Regions from separate parts of the Rossellomorea yichunensis genome, predicted to be linked through region 1. Evidence: riboswitches for the same ligand, from Rfam matches in the RefSeq annotation. Region 1 holds a riboswitch; each other region holds the start of a gene.

Region 1 (6,120 bases):
GAGATACAAGTAAATACTTAAAGAAAAGTATTGAATCATATAAATATATGGATCTGTCCATACCATTACCGGCGAATGAATGACAAAAGAAGCGAGTGAGGTAATCCACAAAGAAGATAGTACCAAGAGGATGATGTTTGTCGATTTTGCCCCGGAAGCGAAACTCTTCGACCACCCGTAGAATAACTCACTCAATCCGTTCCCATACATTCTCATGGATATGGCATTGCTTCCGCTCGCTGCTACTACTAATTCTCCACATTTTTTTGCACGTTGACTTAAAGCAAAATGCTCCACCATATCTCCTTTGATTGCTTCGTGCCCACCAATTCGCTGATATACATCTCTTGTACACAGGAAGCACTGACCAAACCCACCCGAAGGTCTGACCAGCCCGGATAGGAGATGAGTGACACTCGTTGAGGCGAATACGATTAAATGAAACATCATGGATAAAGTCTCAAATCCACTATTCATCTTATGAAAGGGATGAATGCTCAGAACTCCTTGACATTGCTGTTGTTGATAAGTCTCGCAAATTCTTAGAAGTCCTGCTTGCTCGAACCATGTATCTGAGTCCACAAACAGTAAGAATTCTCCCTTGGATGCTTCCGCACCATTCCAACAAGCCCAAGATTTTCCGTTCCATCCATTTGGAAGAGGGGGAGTATCCACCACTGTTGCACCGAACTCTTCAGCTATCGCCTTCGTACGATCCTTCGATCCATCATTTACCACGATCACTTCAAACGGCTGAATAAATTGCTTCTGAATACTCGATAATAGATTTCCAATTGTCAGTTCTTCATTTCTGGCAGGAATGATGATGGAGCATTTTTTTACGAGAAAACTATTCCTTACATGAATGGACTTTTTGACTGTAGGGATTCTAGTAAAAAGGAAAACGGTAAGAATAATAGACCCTAACCAAATATACATTTTTTCACCTTCTGATCTTTTGGTTTTTATCGACATTTTAACCATTTTGGTTAAAGGTGATACCTTTTTTCAAATGGATTGGTTGTTTTGTGTGTGTAAATTCATGTCAAATTTGTTTGAAGTCAATCAAAATGGGCACAATGGAAAGCTGAATAAGCGATTCAGCAGACAACGATCTTTCTCGTAAGGAGGAAATGAGATGAAGAAGAAAGTGATAGTAGTAGGTGGCGGATTAGGAGGTATGTCAACAGCGATCCGTCTTGCATCAGAAGGATTTAACGTGACCATTGTTGAAAAAGGGGAAAGACTTGGCGGAAAATTAAACAAAAGAGTAGGAAAAGGCTTTTCTTTCGATACAGGCCCATCGATCCTTACGATGCCGTGGGTTCTGGAAAAAGTTTTTGCTCATGCAAGCCGTGATCTGAATGATTATGTGGATATTATCAGAGTGGAACCGGGCTGGAGGACATTTTTTGAAGACGGAAAGGTCCTGGATGTATCTTCGGACCTTCCAACAATGTTAGAAGAAATGAAAAAGACATCCACGGAGGATGCGAATAATTTCTTTAACTATTTAAGCTACTGTGGAAAAATGTATGAGCTCACAATGAAAAGCTTCTATAAAAAGAGCATCAATGGCTTGCAGGACCTACGCACGATGCATCCGGTCAAGGAATTACTGCAAATGGATCCGATGAAATCCATGGATGCTGCGAATCGTAAATTCATTAAAGACAAGCATTTGCAGCAGCTGTTTAATTTCCTGATCATGTACGTCGGTTCGTCACCTTACCATGCACCAGCCATCATGTCACAGCTTACACATGTTCAGTTGGCGCTGGGAGTCCATTACGTAAAAGGCGGAATGTATAAAATTGCAGAGGCAATGGCAAAGGTGTTGGAGGAACTCGAGGTAGAGATTCGCTTAAATTGTGAAGTTGAGGATATTCTTACCACTGGCAGCCGTGCTGAAGGAATACGTACGAAAATAGGAGAAGAGTTGATGGCGGACATCGTGGTATCGAATTTAGAGGCGATCCCTTGCTACAAATCCCTTTTGGCTGATTATCATGAGTCACCTAAGGAAGTCGAGGAACTAAGCAAGTATGCCCCTACGGTTTCAGGTTTGGTTCTGCTGCTTGGGGTAGACCGTAAATATGATCATCTTGCTCACCATAACTTCTTTTTCAGTAAGGATCCTAAAAAAGAATTCAGGCAAATCTTCGATGAGAAAAAGCTGGCTGATGATCCGACGATTTATATTGGTATCTCGTCAAAATCGGATCCCACACAGGCTCCTGAAGGAAAAGAAAACCTGTTTGTGTTGACACATGTGCCACCTTTAAAAGAGGGTGAGGATTGGACTCAATACAAAGAATCTTATCGACTCCAAGTACTGGAAAAGCTGGAGAAAATGGGCGTAACCAATCTAAGGGATCATATTGAATACGAATATACCTTCACTCCTAACGACCTTCAAACCCTTTATGGGGCGAATGGTGGTTCTATCTATGGGACTGTCACAGACCGAAAGCTTAATGGAGGCTTCAAGATTCCGAATAAGAGCAGAGTGCTCTCTAATATGTACTTCGTGGGAGGTTCAACCCATCCAGGCGGAGGTGTGCCGATGGTCTCACTTTCAGGACAACTGACAGCGGAACTCATCCTTAATGAGCAAGTGAAAGTGAATCGATTCATTGGTTAATATGAAAAGGTGAAGGTTAAATTTAAATAATCTTCACCTTTTATGTTTTTACTGCTTTTCTGAAGAATGATTATCTACCGTATCCGAGTTATTTACATTCTCTTCATCTTCATCAGGATAGGGGTCAAAGAAATTGACGACTTTCCCTGGGCCTTCAAACCCGATAACCTGCTCTTTATCTTCTGTATTTTTCTCGTTTTTCTTCATACAAAAAACTCCTTCCTGCCATTAGTTTGGCGAAAGGAGCTTTTTTCATCCCACTATTTAGTTCTTCCAATGATTATCTATAAATTGATCGCGACCTGATTTTGCCCGGTCTTGTTTATATTCATCTGGATTTTTCTTGTAGAATTTTTGATGGTATTCTTCTGCCGGATAGAAAGTGGAAGCAGGAAGGATGTTTGTGACGATAGGCTTCTTGAATCGTCCACTGTCTACTATTTCGTTCTTTGTGTTTTCAGCTAATTGTTTTTGGTGTTCATTATGATAAAAAATAGCTGTCCGGTACTGATTGCCGCGGTCATGGAATTGTCCCCCATCATCCGTTGGATCAATCTGAGGCCAGTATAGCTCTAATAATCTTTCATAAGAGAACAAATCAGGATTAAATGTGATTTGAACAGCTTCGTAATGTCCACTATTTCCTTCTTTTATATCTTGATATGTTGGGTTTTCAAGGTGGCCCCCTGAATAACCTGACACGACATCAATTATTCCCGGTAATTCATCAAATGGCTTTACCATGCACCAAAAACAACCACCTGCAAAAGTAGCGATTTCTTTTTTTTCATTCATTGCTGAACCTCCTGTACCATATGTGCTCCTCTAAAGCAGTAAAGCGATTGCTTGAAAAAGATTTTATCACGAATGAATGGAGGGGACAATCTATTAGCTCGAAAGGTTGCATCGGGAAAAGATTCGAAAAGAAGTATTCCTGCTATTTTCAGCAAAGTTTATCAAATTTCATTCACTATCCATAGAATCTTGTGTATAATTCTGTTGAACGGAATAATTACATACGATATGAGATTAGGTGAAGCGGAAGTTTCGGTAGCAAACTTTTTAGCTTCATAATAGGGAAGTTGGTGTAATTCCAACGCGGTCCCGCCACTGTAAATGGAAGTGAGCTGTATGAATGCCACTGTACCAATGGGTATGGGAAGGTGCAGCAAACAATGACCATGAGCCAGGAGACCTGCCTGATTTCTTTCGCACCAAATCTACGCGGATAGAAAGGTGTAATGTGCATATTTAACGGTTTAAAGCCTTTTATGCATTTTACACAGCATCTCTAGTCCCACTGGAGATGTTTTTTTGTCTGGGAATAAGTTCATCTACAGGAGGAAAACGTATGAAACACACATTCAAAATCATTCTCGTACTAATAGTATCTCTAGGACTCCTTTCAGCTTGCGGTACTGACAATGAAAATGTTGAAAAGAATAAAGATAGCGGGGAAGTCAGCCAGGGGCAATCTGCTTTTCCTTTGTCAGTAAACGATGCCCTGAATAATAAAGTCACGCTGGATGAGCAACCTAAGCATATTGTTTCATTGATTCCGAGCAATACAGAAATCTTATTCGAGTTAGGATTGAATAAGGAAATCGTAGGTGTTTCAGATTTTGATAATTATCCAAAAGAAGCGGCGGAGAAAGAAAAAATAGGTGGAATGGAATTTAACGTTGAGAAGATTATCGGTCTGAATCCGGATTTGGTTCTTGCTCATGAGTCCACTGCTGTGTCGGCGGAAGAAGGGTTAGAACAGCTTCGAGGTGCAGGGGTAAAGGTCTATATCGTACGTGATGCCAATAGCTTTGAGGAAGTGTACACCACGATGGAAAACATCGGCACATTGGTAGGCAAGAAAGATGAAGCTGAGTCTGTCATTTCTGAGATGAAAGCGGATCTTGAATCCATTAAGGAAAAAGTCAGTGGTGTATCTGAAAAGAAAAAAGTGTATGTAGAGGTTTCACCTTCCCCTGACATATATTCGACAGGAAAAAATACTTTTATTGATCAAATGCTTTCACTAGTAAATGCCGAAAATGTGATGAGTGATCAGAAGGGATGGGTCCAAGTAAATCAAGAAGCGGTCATCGCTTCAAATCCTGACGTCATCATTACAACCTATGGTTTTTATAGTGAAAATCCTAAAGAACAAGTGATGGGCCGAGAAGGTTGGAAAGATGTAACTGCTATAAAAAATGAAGATGTCCATGATGTTCATTCAGATCTGGTCACACGTACTGGTCCGAGATTAGTTGAAGGAGTAGAGGAAATTGCAAAGTCAATCTATCCGGAGTTATTTGCAGAATAAAATATGGATAACATACGGGTTGGCTGTAACGTTTTTACTTTTCGCTCTCTTTACAGGCATTTCGATCGGAACCGTCTCTGTCCCACCGATGGATATTCTGTTCATCGTTGGAGCTAAATGGTTTGGATTCCCTATACCGGGAGAAATTGATCCAATGTTTGCAAATATCGTGTACTCCATAAGATTGCCCAGAGTATTACTGGCATTATTGGTTGGCAGCTCCCTGGCAATTGCGGGAGCTTCTTTTCAAGGACTATTGCGCAACCCGCTGGCTGATCCATATACATTGGGTGTGTCTTCAGGAGCATCGGTCGGTGCTGTTATTACGTTGTTCTTTAATTGGAGCATTCCGTTTATCGGGAAGTTTACGCTTCCCTTTCTCAGTATTCTTTGTTCGATTATAACCGTGTTCCTCGTATTATGGTTTGCACAGAAGGTTGAAAGAACCATGAAGGTAGAAACCATCATATTAACAGGGATAATTTTCAGCTCTTTTTTAGGTTCCTTTATATCCTTAATGATTGCCCTGACGGGAGAGGAATTAAGACAGATCATCGGTTGGCTTCTTGGAAGCGTGTCCATGAGAGGGTGGGATTACATTACGATAATATTCCCCTTTTTCTTAATTGGAGTGATCGTTTTGTTCCTCAATGGCAAGGAACTGAATGGCATGAGCTTTGGTGAAGAACAAGCCCATCATATCGGGATATCCGTACAAAAGAGAAAACTCCTCATCTTAATTGCTGGAAGTATCCTCACGGGAGCGGCTGTCGCCGTTTCAGGTACAATTGGATTCGTGGGGCTCGTAATTCCTCATTTTCTAAGAAGGATCGTAGGGCATGACCATAGACACTTACTTCCTTTGTCCATCATTGTTGGGGGAGGCTTTCTCGTATTGGCTGATCTCATTTCAAGAACCATCATTGCACCAACCGAGCTTCCGATTGGAGTGATAACAGCTCTTATTGGTGCCCCGATGTTTGCTTATATTCTCCTGAAGAAAAGAGGGCTTTCATCATGATAGATGTAGACGGTGTTACAGTAGGATATAACGATAAAATAATCGTGGAAGACATGAATTTTCATATAGATGAAGGAGAATTCTTTGGGATTCTTGGACCTAACGGAAGTGGAAAGACGACGCTGTTAAAAGCCATGA
Region 2 (6,120 bases), on a different contig from region 1:
ACAATGGGAAGCCTGACGCAGTAACTTCTAAGATCCAATCAAAAGGAGGAGAAGTTAAGTGGCAATCGAGTTAAAGACGCAATTTAAAAACAGTAAAAAAGTATATGTCGGAGGGTCAAGGCCAGACATACATGTACCGATGAGAGAAATAGAACTGAGTAGGACGAATGTTAATTTTGGCGTGGAAGAGAATGAACCGGTTCGTGTATACGATACAAGCGGACCTTATACAGATGAGCGTTACCAAGTCGATATTAATAAAGGGTTACCTTCTGTTCGCACAGAGTGGATCTTGGAACGTCAAGATGTCGCGGCTTACCCGGGACGTGAAATCGAGCCGGAAGATAACGGCTATAAAGGAGACGATCCTCGTGCAAACGTAGAGGCGTTCCCTACTATTAAACGTAACCCAATGCGGGCAAAAATGGGTCGTAATGTGACTCAAATGCATTATGCGAAAAAAGGAATTATCACACCGGAAATGGAGTTCATCGCTATCCGGGAAAATGTTGATCCTTCATTTGTAGTAGAAGAGGTAGCAAATGGCAGGGCCATCATTCCTGCCAATATCAATCATCCTGAATGTGAACCAATGATCATCGGTCGTCACTTTCATGTGAAAATAAACGCGAATATCGGAAACTCTGCCGTATCATCTTCCGTTGAAGAAGAAGTGGAGAAAATGACGTGGGCAACTCGTTGGGGTGCCGATGCCATAATGGACTTATCAACAGGTAAAAACATTCATACAACAAGGGAGTGGGTCATTCGAAACTCCCCTGTCCCTGTTGGTACGGTACCGATATATCAAGCACTTGAAAAGGTTAACGGGGTTGCTGAGAATCTTACATGGGGTGTGTACAGGGATACATTGATCGAACAGGCGGAGCAGGGTGTTGACTATTTCACCATTCATGCAGGTGTATTATTGAGGTATATTCACCTGACGGCTGATCGTACAACAGGCATTGTTTCCCGTGGAGGTTCAATCATGGCACAATGGTGTCTTGCCCATCATAAAGAGAACTTTCTTTATTCACATTTTGAAGATATATGTAAGATTTTAAAAGCCTATGATATCTCCGTTTCCTTAGGAGATGGTTTAAGGCCCGGATCAATTGCTGATGCGAATGATGAAGCACAGTTTGCCGAGCTTGAAACTTTAGGCGAGCTAACCAAAATTGCTTGGAAGCATGATGTACAGGTGATGATTGAAGGCCCTGGTCATGTACCGATGCATATGATTAAAGAGAATGTGGATAAGCAAATGGAAATCTGTCATGAAGCTCCTTTTTATACCTTGGGCCCATTAACGACAGATATTGCCCCGGGGTATGATCACATTACTTCCGCCATAGGGGCTGCCATGATCGGTTGGTTTGGAACAGCCATGTTGTGCTATGTAACACCGAAAGAGCATCTGGGATTACCGAATAAAGATGATGTGAGAGAGGGTGTCATTGCATATAAAATCGCTGCACACGCAGCGGATTTGGCGAAAGGGCATCCAGGGGCACAAGTAAGAGATAATGCCGTTTCTAAGGCTCGATTTGAATTTAGATGGAATGACCAATTTAATTTATCCCTGGACCCGGAACGTGCAAGGGAGTATCATGATGAAACACTTCCTGCAGAAGGGGCAAAAACGGCCCATTTTTGTTCAATGTGTGGACCGAAATTTTGTTCAATGAGAATATCACATGATATAAGGGAAATGAAGGAGAATAGCATTGATGACGCTCATAAGGAAATAGAAAAAGGATTGAAAGAAAAATCGAAGGAGTTTGTGGAAAATGGATCAAACATCTATCGATGAGCCTCTTTGTCATGTACTCAAATTGAAGAATGATATCATAAAGCTCAATCAGAGGGTTATCCAACTCGAAAAAGAAGTGAAGAGCATCCAGGAAAACTGCAGGCATGTCTTCTATGAAACGCATGTAACAAGATCTTGTATCATATGTCATTATGTAGAAAGTACCTATTATTAGAAACGTGTAAGTTATAGATTAAATTTCTTTTGACAGCTTGTATGGACCGTGCTACGATTATTACAAATTTCGGAATAGTAAATGAATATATATGTGTGACTCTTATTGAGAGAGGTGGAGGGACTGGCCCTGTGAAACCCGGCAACCATTCAACCGATGTGTTGAATAGGTGCTAATTCCTGCAAAGCAAATGGCTTTGGAAAATAAGAGAGGATTCTAATAAACATGAAGCCCTCTCTATCGCAAGAGAGGGCTTTTCGTTTTTATGAAAGAAAAATTAAATAAACAAATGCAATAGGTGCTGAGTCATGCTCAGCTAAAAGGGAAGACCGGTGAAAATCCGGCACGGTCCCGCCACTGTGATGGGGAGCGACTTATCATTCAACCACTATTTCTGTTGAAATGGGAAGGGATAAGGAGCTGTGAACCTAAGTCAGGAGACCTGCCTGTTGTATGCGCTTATGCTCTACGTGGATATAGAGAGGGGTGAGGAATACGTGTTGAGAATACAAATTGGTCTCAACTCTAGTTAGTGATACGTATGAATCTCTCTTTCATTTGAAAGAGAGATTTTTTTGTTGATGACAATCATATCAAGTATAAGGAGTGAGGAATGAATGAGTAAGGTGATCAGTTCCAATTTAGGTTATCCAAGGATCGGTGAAAAGCGTGAATGGAAAAAGACACTGGAACAATTTTGGGCAGGGAAGATTGAAAAGGATTCCTTCTTAGAGCAAATGGAAGAAATACGAGTCAACCATTTGAAGAAGCAATTAGATCAGGGGATTGATTTAGTTCCGGTTGGAGATTTCAGCTTATATGATCATGTGCTTGATACAGCCGTCATGTTCGGCTTGGTTCCCGAGAGGTTTCATTATAGTGGGGGTAAGGTCTCTCTTGATACGTATTTTGAAATGGCCAGAGGATCGAAGGACGCGGTGGCATTAGAAATGACAAAATGGTTTAACACCAACTATCACTATCTCGTGCCTGAACTTGATGGGATCATACCTCAGTTAGTGGAAAATCGTCCCCTGCATTTTTTTAGAGAGGCAAAACAAAAGCTGGGTATAGAAGGGAAACCGGTTATCTTAGGTCCTTTCACTTTTGTGAAATTGTCTAAGGGGTATGAAACCGGTGATTATAAAACTCTTGTTGCTCGATTTGTCCCTCTTTATGCTGAAGTACTGCGTGAATTACAGGAAGAGGGGGTAGAGTGGGTACAAATGGATGAACCGATCTTATGCACATCCATCGGGGATGAAGAGATGGATCAATTCAAGGAAGTCTATCAAACGTTTAAAGAATCCTGCCCCGGGTTAAAGATCATCCTTCAAACCTATTATGATAGTTTGGAAAGGTACCAGCGGGTGTTAGCACTCCCGGTAGACGGCATAGGGATAGATTTTGTGCATGATCGTGGTGAGAATTTGGCGGCGCTGAAAAAATTTGGTTTTCCTAAGGATAAATTCCTGGCTGCCGGCATTCTTGATGGCAGGAATATTTGGAGAAGTAATCTTGCTGATACCCATTCGCTTCTATCGTCCCTTGCGGGGGATGTTCCGGGTGATCGCTTGATCATACAACCATCATGCAGTTTACTACATGTACCTGTAACCGTGCAGAATGAAGAAACAATTGGTACACCTCTCATTGACGCTCTATCATTCGCTGATGAGAAATTACATGAAATCACTATTTTAACGAAGGGGATTCGTAAGGGAGCCGAGACAATAGAAGATGATATCTCTGAAAGTGAAACGGCGATAAGGAATTTAAACGAATCAACGCTGCGTAATAATAGGAAGGTGCAGGAAGAGGTTGAAGAATTGCATCCCAACAATGTCGGGAGAAAAGATCCTTTCCATTTTCGTAAACAGGAACAGGCCAAGTACTTTTCATTACCTTTTCTACCTACCACTACAATCGGCAGTTTTCCTCAAACCCAGGAAGTGAGAAGGCAAAGGCTGAAATGGAGGAAGGGAGATCTTTCTGAAGGGGAGTATCAGCAATATATTCAGGCAGAAATCAAACGTTGGATTGAAATTCAGGAACAAATCGGCCTTGATGTGTTTGTACATGGTGAATTCGAGCGGACGGATATGGTTGAATTCTTTGGTGAGAAATTAGAAGGTTTTCAATTTACGAAGTATGGCTGGGTACAATCATACGGTTCCAGATGTGTGAAGCCACCACTCATATATGGTGATGTGAAATTTAAAGAACCTATGACCGTTAGAGAAACGGTATATGCTCAATCCTTAACGGATAAACCGGTGAAAGGGATGTTAACGGGCCCGATCACAATTCTAAACTGGTCATTTGTTCGGAATGATGTATCACGTTATGAAGTAGCTAATCAAATCGCTTTTTCTCTTCAAAAAGAGATAGAGGAATTAGAAGCCAATGGCATTCGTATGATACAAGTTGACGAGCCGGCACTTAGGGAAGGACTGCCTTTAAAGAGTGAAAATTGGGAGGAATATCTCAACGCTGCCGTTTACGCTTTCAAATTGGCCACTTCATCAGTACAGAACCAAACCCAGGTCCATACACATATGTGCTATTCGGATTTTGAAGATATTATAGATGCCATCAGTGATCTGGATGCTGATGTCATCTCGATTGAAACCTCAAGAAGTCATGGGGAATTAATCCAAGTTTTTGAAGACAATACGTATGACAAAGGGATTGGACTGGGGGTATATGACATACACAGTCCCCGGGTGCCGAAGCGTGAAGAATTAATCCGTAATATACACCGGGCTCTTGAAGTGCTGGATGCCGATTTATTCTGGGTCAACCCGGATTGTGGTTTGAAAACACGTGGGATCGATGAGACGGTATCAGCTCTTAAAACCATGGTGGAAGCGGCGGAACAAGTGCGTGAAGAGATGCTCATGAAAAAGGAAGGATAATTGTCAATATGATCGAGTACCGATGATTACGTTCCTTTGATCCACCTTTTCAAAATGCAGGGCGCAGTTGAAAAGAATTGCGTCCTGCTCATAAGGAGATAAAAAGAAAATGCCATACATAGCCATAGGAAGAATCATTCAAGTATTTAATGAACATCAGCCAAATCGCACTATCCTATATTTGGTGAGTGATAAGGGGATCGATGAGTTCCCAAAAGGGAGGGTTTCATTAAAAACCGCTTTAGCATGGCAGGCGGAAGAAAAGATATGCAATGTCTATGCTCCCAGTTAAATTTTAGAGGGAGAAAAAAATAAGCTTCCCAAAATCCTTTGAATTGTGTTAACTTAATGTTATACATAGTTTACATACGCAAGGGGGATTTGAAAGTGAACGGAGAAAAACTAAGGGTGATCATTCACTGTGCCATCTTTGCTGCGATTACGGGGATTTTCGCTCAAATCGAGATTCCACTGCCACTCGTTCCAATCAGCGGGCAAACATTAGCAGTAGGAATTACAGCGACGATTCTTGGAAGCCGATATGGTGCGTTCGCCATGGTATGCTATGCAGCCCTCGGAGCAGTCGGTGTTCCTGTATTTGCAGGCTTCAGTGGAGGGGCACAGGTACTGGTCGGTCCTACGGGAGGCTATATTTTCGGCTTTATCATAGCGGCTTTCTTTACAGGCTTCATTCTTGAGAAAACAAAATTCACCATACCGATGGCGATGATTGCCAATACAGTCGGAATGATCATTACGTTGATCCTGGGTACCATTCAACTGAAATTCGTAGCCGACCTTAGCTGGAATCAGGCAATGGCAGCTGGGGTATATCCATTTATCGTTGTTGGACTTATCAAAGCATTCCTGGCCAGCTGGATTGGAATCACTGTAAGACAACGACTGGTTCAGGCGAGATTGATCGGGAATCGGAAAGCAGCAGCATAATGAAAAAAAGTTGACTCCTTGTTGGGAGTCAACTTTTTTATGACTAAAATTTATACATAGACCAATAGCCAATATCCTTGAATCCGATTCGCTTATAAATTTTTCCTGCTTCAGGATTATCATAGAATAGGCATAACTCTTTTCCTTCTTCTAGTACGTCACGACATAGCTTCGTCATGCACTCGGTGGCATACCCTTTTTTCTTATGCTCAGGATGTGTGCAGACAGCGACAATCATCGCAGACATACTGTTTTCGGCGGTT
Region 3 (6,120 bases), on a different contig from region 1:
CTGTTAATAAGATAGACCATTCCGTTTCTGGCACTCCTTTATTGGAATCGATTAGACTACATAAGAAAAGAGATGTCTCCATTATTGAGACATCTCTTTTCTCATTATTTACTTTCTTCTTGTAACTCTTTTTCTTCAGTCGTAACAGCAACTTCCTTGTCTGCTGACTCCGAAATCGCAGGTTGATAAGGTCTCTCCTGGCTTCTGTTTGCATATGACTTCAGTAGTTCACCTACATCGATGCCAGTCATTTCCCGTAACGGTTCCTGCATGTCAAGCATCGTTCTGGTGATGCTTTTCCCAAAGGAAGGAACTCCCTGGCCATTACCGGAATCAATGATCTTAACAGAGTCAATATTGTTAAGAGGCTGGGCAATTTTCTCTGCGAAAACGGGCAGCATTTCGATTAATTTCTCGGTAATGATGACATCGCCATGTTTCTCCATTGCTTCTGCCAGCAGTTTACGGGATTCGGCTTCCGCCTTACCTCGCTCTCTGATAACATCGGCTTCGGCAGAACCTTCTTCTCTTCGGATCTTGGCTTTCGCTTCCCCGTCAATTTCAGCCTTGCGCGCTTCGGCTTCCGCTTTACGGGTGGTTTCGTAGTATTCGGCATCTGCTTTCGTTTTACGAACTTTTGATTCTTCTGCTTCAAGCTTAACGGCACGTTCACGCTCAAGGAATTGAAGGGTTAACTCTTCTTCTTTCACTTCCTTGGTAAGTTTGGCTTTTTCCAACTCATAGGACTGCTCGGACTTTGCTCTTGCCCGCTCTGTCTCTTCTTTGAAGGCGGCGTCTTTGATGTCCTTCTCTTTTTTCGATTGGGCAATGGTAATTTGACGCTTATATTCTTCCTCTTTCGCTTCCTGATCAGTTTGGGCCCGGTGAATACGGGTTTCACGCTCGGTGTTAGCTTCTGCAATTTCAGCTTGCTTGCGAACCTCGGCGATACGTGGACGACCAAGATTTTTTAAGTATCCATTTTCTTCGTCTGCATCTCTTATGTCAGTTAACCCGAGTGACGTAATTTTGAAGCCCATGAGATCCAGCTGCTTCTGGGCAATTTCTGATACGTCTGCGTTAAATTTTTCACGGTTGCTGTTAATGTCTTCAACAGTCATTTTTGAAAGGATCGCACGAAGATTACTTCCCAGTACCTCGATGATTTCATCTTCAATTTCTTTTTGATCCTTACCAAGGAACTGCTCGGCATAGTTCGCAATCCCGTTTAATGTATCGGCCACCTTCACCATCGCCACTGCGTCTGCAACGATCGGTACTCCGCCATTTGTGTATACTCTCGGTGTCGATAGCTTTAATTGGAAGGATGTAAGATTAACAGGTGTGGATGTTTGGAAACGTCTTAATCTGTACCCCCCACCTCTGATGATTTTCATTGAACGCCCTTCCTGGTCGGTGAAAATATTCGTTTCCTTCTCAGGATCCCCCAGTTTAGGTCCGGTAATGATCAGTGCCTGGTTCGATCTCGCTGTACGATAACGAAATCTCATCCAGAAATAATAGGCAATCCCTGCAATCGCTGCAATAACTAGAACAGGAATAAGGAACATGAAAAATCCGATAATACTTAATGATCCTAGCATTCTGACAACCCCTCTCGACATTTTGTTTAACCAGCATGAAATCTGATTTAATTTAAAATAAAAGTGCTAGCTACAATACTATCTACGGAAGAGTGTTAGAAAAGTTTCAATAATTTAGGTGAATCTCCTAATTTTATATAAAAAAAGCTCGAACCTTTAAAAGGTTCGAGCTTACAATCTACAACAACCATCCGTGTATGGCCCCTAACAGGGTAAATATGATGAGATGATCTCCTATCGCGATAAGAAACATCCGTTTTGTCATAAGACCAAATAAAGCATTTTTCAAGTAGACAATGGAAATAAGAATTCCAATTAGTACACCTGTCAAAGCTCCTTCGACTACTCCATTGGAACCGGTGGCTTGAACAAAAATCCCAACAAGAAGTGAGCTGATAAATGCAACAATAACAGCCACTGCATATTTAATCGGTCCAGTACTATCCTGTTCCTTCTTTCCTAGTAAAATAGAATAATAAATTCCGCCGTATACCATATACACCACAGCCCCCGCCAATATCGCGAGCAAATTCACATTTAATTCCATCCCAATTCCTCCATTAATTCGGCTCAATGGCTAAAGCGATCGCTTTAATGCTACATCCAATATCGAGTGTTCCTTTTAAACTGATCATTTCCACGAGTTCAATCGGATTCCCCAGGTATCTGTATCCGCTTTTCGGCAACCAATAGCTGTAAAGTTCAGAATAGCATTCGATTAACTTCCCTCTTTCACGGTAGTCGACAGGTTCATCGAATTCATAAACCACATGCTTACTGCCTCGAAATAGATAGAGTTCCTCACCTTCCGCATCATTTTGATTTTCAACAGCCAAGCGACACTCATACCTGCTTTTTTCAGGTGGGGTAATATAAGGGTTGCTCTTTGGAACTCCGAATATCAAAGGACTCTTCTCTATGAGGTTTCTGGCATTTCCCCATCTGTATAGATCTTGCCATGCTTCTGGAATACCTTCGATATATGACCCGATATGGAATCTATTGACGGTTGAACACTCTGGAAAATGAGCGATCTTCACTTTCGATAAATCCAGCCATTTAAACTCATTATAGGATTCTTCACCCTGGGATGCTTTCGCTTTTGCGCTGAAGAGTTTAGATATCTTGCTATTTAGATATTCTCGCGGAAAACGCTCTAAATAGGCACCTTCCCGCCAGCTTTTGGGGTTAGCTTTAAAGTAAGTATTAAAAGAATAGGTGAAATAGGATAACGATGAAAAACCACATATGAACGCAATTTGTGTGATAGGAAGCTGTGGCTCGTAAATGAGCATATGCGCTGCATTTTCCAAGCGCATCCTTTTCTGCCGGTGTTTCACCGATCAGCCCTTTAAACAACCGCTGAAAGTGATAAGGGGAATAGGTTGATACTTTGGCTAACTGTTCTAAGGATAAATCTTCGCTTAGATGTTGATCGATATACTCTACTACTTTATCGATTTGGTTTCTTTGTATTTTGTCTTGTGGCATTTTTCAGACCTCACTACCTTTTTGAAAAGCACTTGTTTATAAATTTTACCATAATCCTTCTCCTCACTCACTAAGGGTTATGATAAAATAAAAGCGTTCACAATTTAATCATTGCTCATTGGTGAAGATGACCTTTAATTCATTTTCTTAAAAGGGAAGTTGGTGAAAGTCCAACGCGGTCCCGCCACTGTAAGGCTGAGAATTCGTATGGATCCACTGTTTCGGATTGAAATGGGAAGGAATACGAAATCGTTGACGCTGAGCCAGGAGACCTGCCAAATGGGAAGAACACAGAAGTTCCTACGGGAGATAGGAGGGTGTTGCGCTAATGAGACGTCACAAGAGGAATCGTTGTACTCTGAACGTTCGCCTGGAATAGCCGCATCTTCTTTTTCAAAAGGAGATGCTTTTTTGTTTCATAATACAAACAGGGAGATGAGAAAATGGAACAAGCCTATTCAGTCGAACGTTCACGAACCATACAAACAAAATTGGTATTGCCGCCTGACACCAATCATATGCAGACCATCTTTGGAGGAAAGGTTTTATCCTATATTGATGAGATTGCGGCCCTATCCGCCATGAAACATTCCAGTTCAGTCGTCGTCACGGCATCGATTGACTCCGTCGACTTCTTATCATCCGCCACGGTCGGCGATGCTCTAAGCCTTGAGGCATACGTCACTTCCACCGGCAGAACATCAATGGAAGTGTATGTAAAGGTGTACTCTACGAATCTCGTAACGAGTGTCAAAACCTTGACGACGGAATCATTCCTGACAATGGTCGCCGTTGATGAAGATGGAAAACCGAAGCCGGTACCAAAGGTCATTCCTCAAACGGAAGAAGAAACGAGACTATTCAAAACGGCTCCTTTGCGAAAAGAGCATAGAAAGAATCGCGCGCTTATCTTATAAACAATCCCTGATTCACTGACTAACTAATATAACAAAAACACTCAGAGTTTTCTAAGCTCTGAGTGTAACTTTGGAGATTATTATCCCGCGATCCTTTCTTCCATTCCAGGAATCATCTATCCAGTTTATCGTTTTGTCGAAAGGATAGAAGTCCTGAATGAGCTGGATGCAGAAAAGAGAAAATCAGTATAGTAAAGCAGATTCCATTGGATTTGGATGTTTTTGCCTTCAGACCTCCGTCTTGTCCCCCATCTATAGAACAAACAAAGATATTTCCCTATAATGATAAATAAACTGTTCACTCGGGGTGTACTATGATCGAAGGTAAATTAATTAAATTTCATCGTGAAGATTCAGGATTGACTCAGGAACAGCTTGCTCAGGGTATCTGTTCCACCACACATCTTAGTAAAATCGAAAGAGGCATCACAGAGTATTCCAGTGAAATTACTGATTTACTTGCAAGGAAGCTTGGAATCAATATGGATGTTGAACGTTCCCGCTACCATTCCTTACAGGCTAAACTATCAGAATGGAACGATGCGATTATTATGATTCGAACCAATGACATCCATCAACTTAAAGGTGAAATTGAAAAGGAACCTTTAAGGTTTTTATCTGACTTCATCATTCAATACAACCTTTTTCTGGCAAGATATTATTTATTTTTGAACAATCATGGAAAAACCAAGGAAATCCTGGGCATGTTCGAAAATAAAAACTATTCTCTATCCCCTTTTGAACAAAATTTATTGCTTCATGTCAAAGGGATTTACTATCATTCAACAAGACAATTTAACACTTGCATACATGTATTGAAACAGATTGACGATGAATATCCCAACTCCGAATATTATTTCCATTTGGCATTAGCATATCATTCCATTCATTCAAACACCTTTGCCTATTATTATGGGCAAAAAGCTTTGCAATTTTTCCAGAAAACATTGAATATCCTTAGGGTCATCGATTCGGAAACCTTAATTTTAATCCAATTGAATGCCAAGGAACCCTTTGATATGGAAGAAACAAAACAACAGTACGATAAGCTCCTCAGAGTCTGTGAATCAGTCAATTCAAACGATCGGGCGCATAAGATACATAATAACCTTGGATTCGAATATTTTAGGAGAAAACGATATTCTGAATCAAAGGTATCCTATGAAGAAGCATTAAATCTTATCAATGACGAAACGCCGGCATCAAATTATTTAGTTACGCTCAGCGGATATATACTTGCTTGCATGAAAGGGAATCTACTATCTTCACGGGAACTCAATCACTTAGCGACAAAAGGACTGAATATGGCCACTCAGCACCGGGATCCAAGTCATGTATTCTTTGAGATTTACTTACTTACCATAAATGAGGATGAAAAAGAACTATATGAATATATTGAAAGTACAGCTCTCCCCCACTTCAAAAAAACGGGGAGCCAGTTGATGTATCAGCATTATGAAAGACAACTATTTTTATATTATGTGAAAACTGGGCAAACAGAGAAAGGATTCAGACTTGCATCCGATAAGATGTCAAATGAAATCAGTTATTATGAACTAGAGTAATACTGCTACAAATGATAAAAGGAGTTTTCCTTTTGTCATTTTTTTTTTGGCCGATCGATTGTAAAGTCACTCTAGTTGTTTGGTTCCAATTACAACCCCAACCCAACGTCATTTTTTCACAACTTTCCTCCCACCCCACTTCTCAAAATCAGAAGATAAATAATCGTTCAACTCCAATCAGTAGTTAAATAGTCCCTAAATAAACCCCCATACAAACATGAGCAAATTGAATTTACAATGAAAATTGTAATAATCTTTAGAATTATCTTACTAACCACTACAGAAAAGAGGTAGAAATGATGAATGGATCTTCCATAGCAAAGAAATCAGCTGTGATTGCATTATCCACTGGATTACTCTTATCCCCTGCATCGAGCTACTCCTCTCCAACAGCTACCGCTGCGGATTGGAAAGCAGAAACGATCTTATCTTCTTTGACTGAAAAGCAGAGACAAGCCCTGCATCAACTTGAGTTAAATAACACAGAGGGTCTCCAAGGATTTCAACCAAATGAATTGACATCCAGTGAAGAGATTTCGGTTA
Region 4 (6,120 bases), on a different contig from region 1:
GTTTCGCCCAGCTCCAATCTGCTTCCGATGAATATAACTGGAACCTGAAGCCCGGCGAAATTTCCATGATCTTCAGAGGTGGGTGCATCATCCGTGCAGGCTTCCTGGAAGAAATCAAGAAAGCCTATGATCGTGAACCGGGATTGACGAATTTACTACTGGATCCATATTTCAAGGAAATCGTTGAAAACTATCAGGAGGAAGCGAGAGAAGTGGTGGCTACAGCCATTAAGTTAGGTATCCCTGTACCAGGTCTTGCGAGTGCTTTAGCGTATTATGACAGCTATCGCTCAGAGTCACTTCCTGCCAACCTCCTTCAAGCCCAACGTGATTACTTTGGTGCTCATACGTATCAGCGTGTGGATAAAGAAGGAACATTCCATACAGATTGGTTATCTAAATAAGAAGAACGAAAGCCCTGTGGGAATCCCACAGGGCTTTCGATTACCTTATTATTCTTTGCTTGATGAGTCATCTTTCGTATGATGCTTATTTTTCTCGTCCCGCTGCTCTTTTTTTAAGTCATCGAGGGGAATTGGATCCACATTTTGTTCACTTTCATGCTGATCGAGAATGCCGTCATGATCTTTATTGATTTGTTCAGGGTTGTCATTGGTCCTCTTCGTCATTTTCCATCATCCTCCCTTAATAATTCGTTGTTATACCATACCCTTTGTGAGCAGAGAAAAACATCTGGGGAATAGAACATAAGAAAGCCACCTATCTGCAGGTGGCTTTCTTTGATGGAGCTTTAGATTTTAATATCAACTTTAGCATTTTTCTTTAAATCTTCTACATGTTGCACAAGTTTTTCTTGTTTTTTCTGTTGTTCTAACTGAGTCTTGATTTGAGGTTTAACTTCTTCAAATTTTGGTGCTTCTTTTGATTCGCCCTGACCTTGCTGACTTGCGTACTGATCGTAAAATTTCTTCATTTCATCTTCAGAGACTTGTTCTACTTTGATTTCTTTCTCAACGTAGTTTGTGTATTTGATGTTTTCAGCGATTTGAGTTCTTAACTCATCCATCGTGAATCCGGCTTTTTTCATTGCGTCTTCAAACTTCTTGTCATCGCCGTACTGCTTTTTAACTTCTTCCAGTTGTTTATTGATTTCATCTTCTGATGCCTTATATCCTTTTTCATCAGCTTGCTGCATAAGAAGTGTTTGTCCAACCAGGCTATCAATTGTTTGTTCCTTGATTTTCTTTGCTGCATCTTTACTTGTTGGGTCTTGACCCATTTGTTGATATTGCATTTGTGATTGAGTCAATACGTTATTGAAATCTTCACCTTTAATTTTTTCGTCGTTTACAATGGCAACGATCTTGTCTTTTTCAATCTTTTGCTCATCCATTTTCTTCTGCATTTCTTCCATTTGCTTCGCTTGCTCTTCCTGAGCCTGTCCATCGCTTTTTTCTTCTGTTTTCGCTTTATCGTCAGCTTGTTTTTGGCTCTCCTCGTTCGAACCGCAAGCGGCTAGTCCAATCGTTAATAAAGCTAATAGTAAAGTCGTAAATATTTTTTTCATAATAGACTCCTTTCAGAAGTAAGGTGTGATTTCAAAAAAATCACTTAATGCGCATTTTAAAGGAAAAGCCCGTAAAAAGAAAGTATTTAAACCAAAAAGTATAGATTGTAATGAGGTTGAAATACAGTGAATTACCAATATGGTCCCTTTTTCACTATTATGTATACGGTTACATTCGACTATCAACTGCCGTACAGAAATGATAATGTAAAAAGACTTTCAACTGGTTTCTAAAAAAAGAGGCTGTTTAAATCGAGATCTTTTCCTCCATTTAAACAGCCTATAAAAAATATTGGGGACCAAAGAATACTGTCAAACAACCTTCTATTTGAATTATAGAGAGTGGCTCCATTTTCTTCAACTAACATTTAGGGAGGTGTCGGCTGACTAGTGTCCTTTTGAAGGCAGTATTCAATATTCTTCTTGTCTTTTCATGAAAAATAATAATTATAAGCATATTTCAAAGGAAGGGTTTTCCTTCCTTTCGTTCAACATGTTACATCTCTTGACTTTAAGAGGGGAATAGAGTGATACTATTAGAAGATTTCACCTTCTAAACAAAGTGAATAGTTTCACTTGTAAATTCGTTTTTAATCGTTTATGATGATACAGAACACAACATTTTGTGTTCTGTTAAATTATTTAAACTATATATTGATTATAACCTGTGAATAGGGTGTCTGAATGGACTTAAAAGGGAATCCGGTGTGACTCCGGAGCTGTCCCCGCAACTGTAAGTGCTGACGAAATAAGGAACTGCCACTGTCATATACGATGGGAAGGCCTTAGAGTAGGGCGAAGCACGAGTCAGGAGACCTGCCTTGTTTATCACGTGTTATCTTCTTCGGGAATTGGGAGGATAAAGCGAGGATTGGAATAGGCCCTTTAGTCTATTCATATATCTTTCGTACATAAAGCCCATCCGATTAATAGGATGGGCTTTTTTTGAATCCTTCCCACACTGTATAAATTTGGGAGGAATGATGATGTCAATCGTATCAAAAGATCAATGGATCACAATGGAAGCAAAAGCGGTTCTTACAAATCTCCACAGTCGCTTTCCACAACTTCATTTTAAAGAATTCGATGAAAAGACTTTTAAGTATACAGAGGGTCAATCTGAATTGAGCAAAGAAAAGCTTTATCATTTCATGATCCTCACTGCAGTTGAACGTATCTCTGCCCATGAACCTGATTGGACGTATGTGGCAGCAGAATTATATTTAATGAAACTCTATCGTACGATCGCTTATTCAAGGGGAGTGGAAGAAAGCCTGTTGTACAGTTCCCTTTATGAATTAATACAAGAATTGACGGAAAGGAAACTATATAAGCCAGCACTATTGGAATCATATAGCAAAGATGAAATTGACTATTTGGGGAGGATCATGGATTCATCTAAAGACCATCTGTTTACGTACATAGGGATCGTCACATTATCAGAGCGGTATTTAACTAAATCCCATGATGGTGAAATCCTTGAATTACCTCAGGAACGATTTCTGATCATCGCCATGACACTCTTTATGAACGAACCCCGTGATAAGCGACTGTCGCTTATTGAAGAAGCTTATTGGGCCCTGTCTAATTTGTATATGACGGTAGCAACTCCTACGTTTGCTAACGCCGGCAAAAGCCATGGTCAGTTATCCAGCTGCTTTATTGATACGGTAGCCGATGATTTAAGAAGTATTTATGACAGTAATACAGATGTTTCCACACTAAGTAAAAACGGTGGCGGTCTCGGTATTTATCTGGGGAAGGTCCGGAGCAGGGGAAGTAATATCAAAGGCTTCAAGGGAGTAAGTTCAGGTGTTATTCCATGGATGAAGCAATTAAATAACACAGCAGTATCCGTTGATCAATTAGGTCAACGTCAAGGAGCGATAGCTGTTTATTTGGATGTATGGCATAAGGATATTTTTCCTTTTCTTGATACACGCTTAAATAATGGTGATGAAAGGCAGCGAACTCATGATCTTTTCACTGGAGTCAGCTTACCGGATTTATTCATGGAACAAGTGGAAAAGAGAGGGGATTGGTATCTATTTGATCCTCATGAAGTGAGGATGGTCATGGGATATTCCCTGGAAGATTTCTTTGATGAGCGTGAAGGAGAAGGTTCGTTCAGAGATAAGTATTGGGAGTGTGTAGAATGTCCCGGCCTTTCCAGGGAAGAGGTTCCGGCGATTGAAATTTTCAAGAGGATCATGATTTCCCAGCTCGAAACGGGAACGCCCTACATGTTTTACCGCGATACTGTCAATCGGCTAAATGCCAATGGGCATAAGGGAATGATTTACTGTAGTAATTTATGTACGGAAATCTCCCAGAATATGAGTGCGACGGTCATGGAAGAAGAGGTCATAAAGGACGGGAAAATCATTACCTATAAATCTCCCGGGGATTATGTCGTCTGTAATCTGGCATCTGTTTCTTTAGCCAAAACGATCATGGATGATGAGCTTGAAAGGGTCGTGTCCATAGGAGTGAGATTGCTTGATAATGTCATTGATATTAATAAACTTCCAGTCCTGCAAGCCCAACTGACAAACATGCGCTATAGAGGGGTTGGATTAGGAACCTTTGGATGGCATCATCTCCTTGCATTGAAAGGTTTGAAATGGGAGAGCGATGAAGCAGTTGATTATTGTGATTCACTGTACGAGGATGTTGCTTATTACACGATCAAAGCCAGTCATGAATTAGCGGAAGAAAAGGGCTCCTATCCATATTACAGCGGCTCAGACTGGTCGACTGGAGAGTATTTTTCAAAGAAAGGATATTCCGGACCGAGATGGGATTCACTCAGGGATGATGTCTCTTCAGGAGGAATCAGAAACGGATATTTAATGGCCGTTGCGCCCAATTCATCCACTTCGATCATAGCCGGTTCTACAGCAAGTATTGATCCTTTATTCAGATTAGAGTACTCGGAAGAAAAGAAAGACTATAAGATTCCTGTTACAGCACCTGATTTATCACCAAAGACGACCTGGTATTACAAAACGGCTTATAACGTAGATCAACACTGGAGTATTAAACAGAATGAGAAAAGACAGCGACATATAGATCAAGGAATATCTTTTAACTTGTATGTGCGGAATGATATCAAGGCGATAGAGTTGCTGTCTCTTCATTTAGATGCATGGAAGTCAGGATTGAAAACGACTTACTATGTGAGATCGACATCAGTTTCAAATTTCGATGAATGTGAAAGCTGCCATAGCTGACTGGGAGGAAGATGATAACATGAATGGATTAAAGCAGCGAATCTTAATAGATTCTGAGGCACCAAATAAATCTACTGGAATTGTAAATGGACAAAGTTCGAATATATTAAACTGGGATGATGTCAGGTTCTCTTGGGCATATCCAAAGTATAAGAGAATGCTGGGGAATTTCTGGACGCCTTTTGAGATCAATATGGCAAAGGATATCAAGCAGTTTCCTACTCTTTCATCAAGTGAGCAGGAGTCCTTTTTGAAAATTATCGGCTTACTGGCTCTCCTTGATAGTGTGCAGACAGATTACGCCGGTAAAGTGGCTGACTACCTGACGGATTCCAGCCTCAATGCATTGATGATCATTTTGGCACAGCAGGAGGTCGTCCATAACCACTCGTACAGTTACGTATTATCCAGTATCGTGTCAAAAAAGAAGCAGGATGAAGTGTTTGATTTCTGGAAGAACGATCCTATCTTGAAGAAACGGAACGAATTTATAACGAATGGATATAAAGGATTTGTAGAATCCCCCACCATTGAGAATCTTTTAAAGTCAATCATCTATGATGTCATTCTGGAAGGGTTGTTCTTTTACTCCGGTTTTGCCTTCTTCTACAATCTGGCCAGAAATCAAAAGATGGTGGCGACATCGACGATGATTAATTATATCAATCGGGATGAACAGCTGCATGTCGGCTTGTTTGAAAAAATATATAAAGAAGTCCTTAATGAGAATCCGGCTTATCAAACGGATGAGCTCCGTGACTTTGGACAAGCTGCTTTCAAACAGGCAGCTATCCTTGAAATAGAGTGGGGAAGGGACATCATCGGATCTCAAGTTGAAGGGTTGTTAATGAGCGACCTTGAAGATTATATTAAATTCATGGCGAATAAAAGAGCCAAACAGCTGGGGTTTGAAGAACCATTCGAAGGATTTAGGACCAACCCATTAAAATGGATCATCGCCTATCAGGAAGTGGATAGAGGAAAGACCGATTTCTTTGAACAGAAATCAAGGCAATATACGAAGACATCGGATGCTAATGGGTTTGATGAGCTGTAAAAATGAGGGCTGTGGTCCTTTTGGTCAGAGATCAGATCTCTTTAGTCGTAATAAGCAAGTTCGTCGTAATATTTTACGCTGCTGCATTTTTCTTTAAAAGCGGTTTTTATTTTCAGAATTTATACAACTGCATTAAAATCAACCCATAAGAAAAGCGAGTCATCATGACTCGCTTTTTGACTTATTTCTTCTCAATAAAAGGACCATAATCTCTTCTCTTATGTTGAACGGCGACCCATTTAACCGTTGTGAATTCTTCAAGAGCCCATTCGCCATTGAAGCGGCCAAGGCCAGAATCCTTT

The links. Region 1 has a riboswitch for cobalamin ahead of RSX31_RS05330 (ABC transporter substrate-binding protein). Riboswitches for the same ligand answer to the same signal wherever they lie in the genome.
Region 2: another riboswitch for cobalamin. It lies ahead of metE (5-methyltetrahydropteroyltriglutamate--homocysteine S-methyltransferase); the one in region 1 lies ahead of RSX31_RS05330 (ABC transporter substrate-binding protein).
Region 3: another riboswitch for cobalamin. It lies ahead of RSX31_RS18700 (acyl-CoA thioesterase); the one in region 1 lies ahead of RSX31_RS05330 (ABC transporter substrate-binding protein).
Region 4: another riboswitch for cobalamin. It lies ahead of RSX31_RS01630 (ribonucleoside-diphosphate reductase subunit alpha); the one in region 1 lies ahead of RSX31_RS05330 (ABC transporter substrate-binding protein).

The regions. Positions count from the first base shown of each region.
Region 1 covers NZ_JAVYAD010000002.1:176,135-182,254, reverse strand. Annotated here, with positions in the region: gene RSX31_RS05350 (glycosyltransferase) at 1-939, opposite strand, end outside; gene RSX31_RS05345 (phytoene desaturase family protein) at 1,139-2,644, shown strand; gene RSX31_RS05340 (hypothetical protein) at 2,693-2,851, opposite strand; gene msrA (peptide-methionine (S)-S-oxide reductase MsrA) at 2,909-3,439, opposite strand; cobalamin riboswitch at 3,663-3,861, shown strand; gene RSX31_RS05330 (ABC transporter substrate-binding protein) at 3,996-4,961, shown strand; gene RSX31_RS05325 (FecCD family ABC transporter permease) at 4,924-5,982, shown strand; gene RSX31_RS05320 (adenosylcobinamide amidohydrolase) at 5,979-6,120, shown strand, end outside.
Region 2 covers NZ_JAVYAD010000003.1:36,901-43,020, forward strand. Annotated here, with positions in the region: gene thiC (phosphomethylpyrimidine synthase ThiC) at 59-1,816, shown strand; SAM riboswitch class I at 2,091-2,201, shown strand; cobalamin riboswitch at 2,271-2,455, shown strand; gene metE (5-methyltetrahydropteroyltriglutamate--homocysteine S-methyltransferase) at 2,609-4,909, shown strand; gene RSX31_RS08115 (hypothetical protein) at 5,019-5,201, shown strand; gene RSX31_RS08120 (biotin transporter BioY) at 5,291-5,857, shown strand; gene RSX31_RS08125 (GNAT family N-acetyltransferase) at 5,901-6,120, opposite strand, start outside.
Region 3 covers NZ_JAVYAD010000007.1:72,031-78,150, forward strand. Annotated here, with positions in the region: gene RSX31_RS18680 (flotillin family protein) at 105-1,604, opposite strand; gene RSX31_RS18685 (DUF1761 domain-containing protein) at 1,783-2,151, opposite strand; gene RSX31_RS18690 (AraC family transcriptional regulator) at 2,165-2,923, opposite strand; gene RSX31_RS18695 (AraC family transcriptional regulator) at 2,811-3,095, opposite strand; cobalamin riboswitch at 3,199-3,389, shown strand; gene RSX31_RS18700 (acyl-CoA thioesterase) at 3,539-4,012, shown strand; gene RSX31_RS18705 (helix-turn-helix domain-containing protein) at 4,327-5,577, shown strand; gene RSX31_RS18710 (S8 family serine peptidase) at 5,874-6,120, shown strand, end outside.
Region 4 covers NZ_JAVYAD010000001.1:313,082-319,201, forward strand. Annotated here, with positions in the region: gene gndA (NADP-dependent phosphogluconate dehydrogenase) at 1-404, shown strand, start outside; gene RSX31_RS01620 (hypothetical protein) at 453-629, opposite strand; gene RSX31_RS01625 (SurA N-terminal domain-containing protein) at 752-1,528, opposite strand; cobalamin riboswitch at 2,186-2,366, shown strand; gene RSX31_RS01630 (ribonucleoside-diphosphate reductase subunit alpha) at 2,548-4,761, shown strand; gene RSX31_RS01635 (ribonucleotide-diphosphate reductase subunit beta) at 4,781-5,818, shown strand; gene RSX31_RS01640 (aldehyde dehydrogenase family protein) at 6,000-6,120, opposite strand, start outside.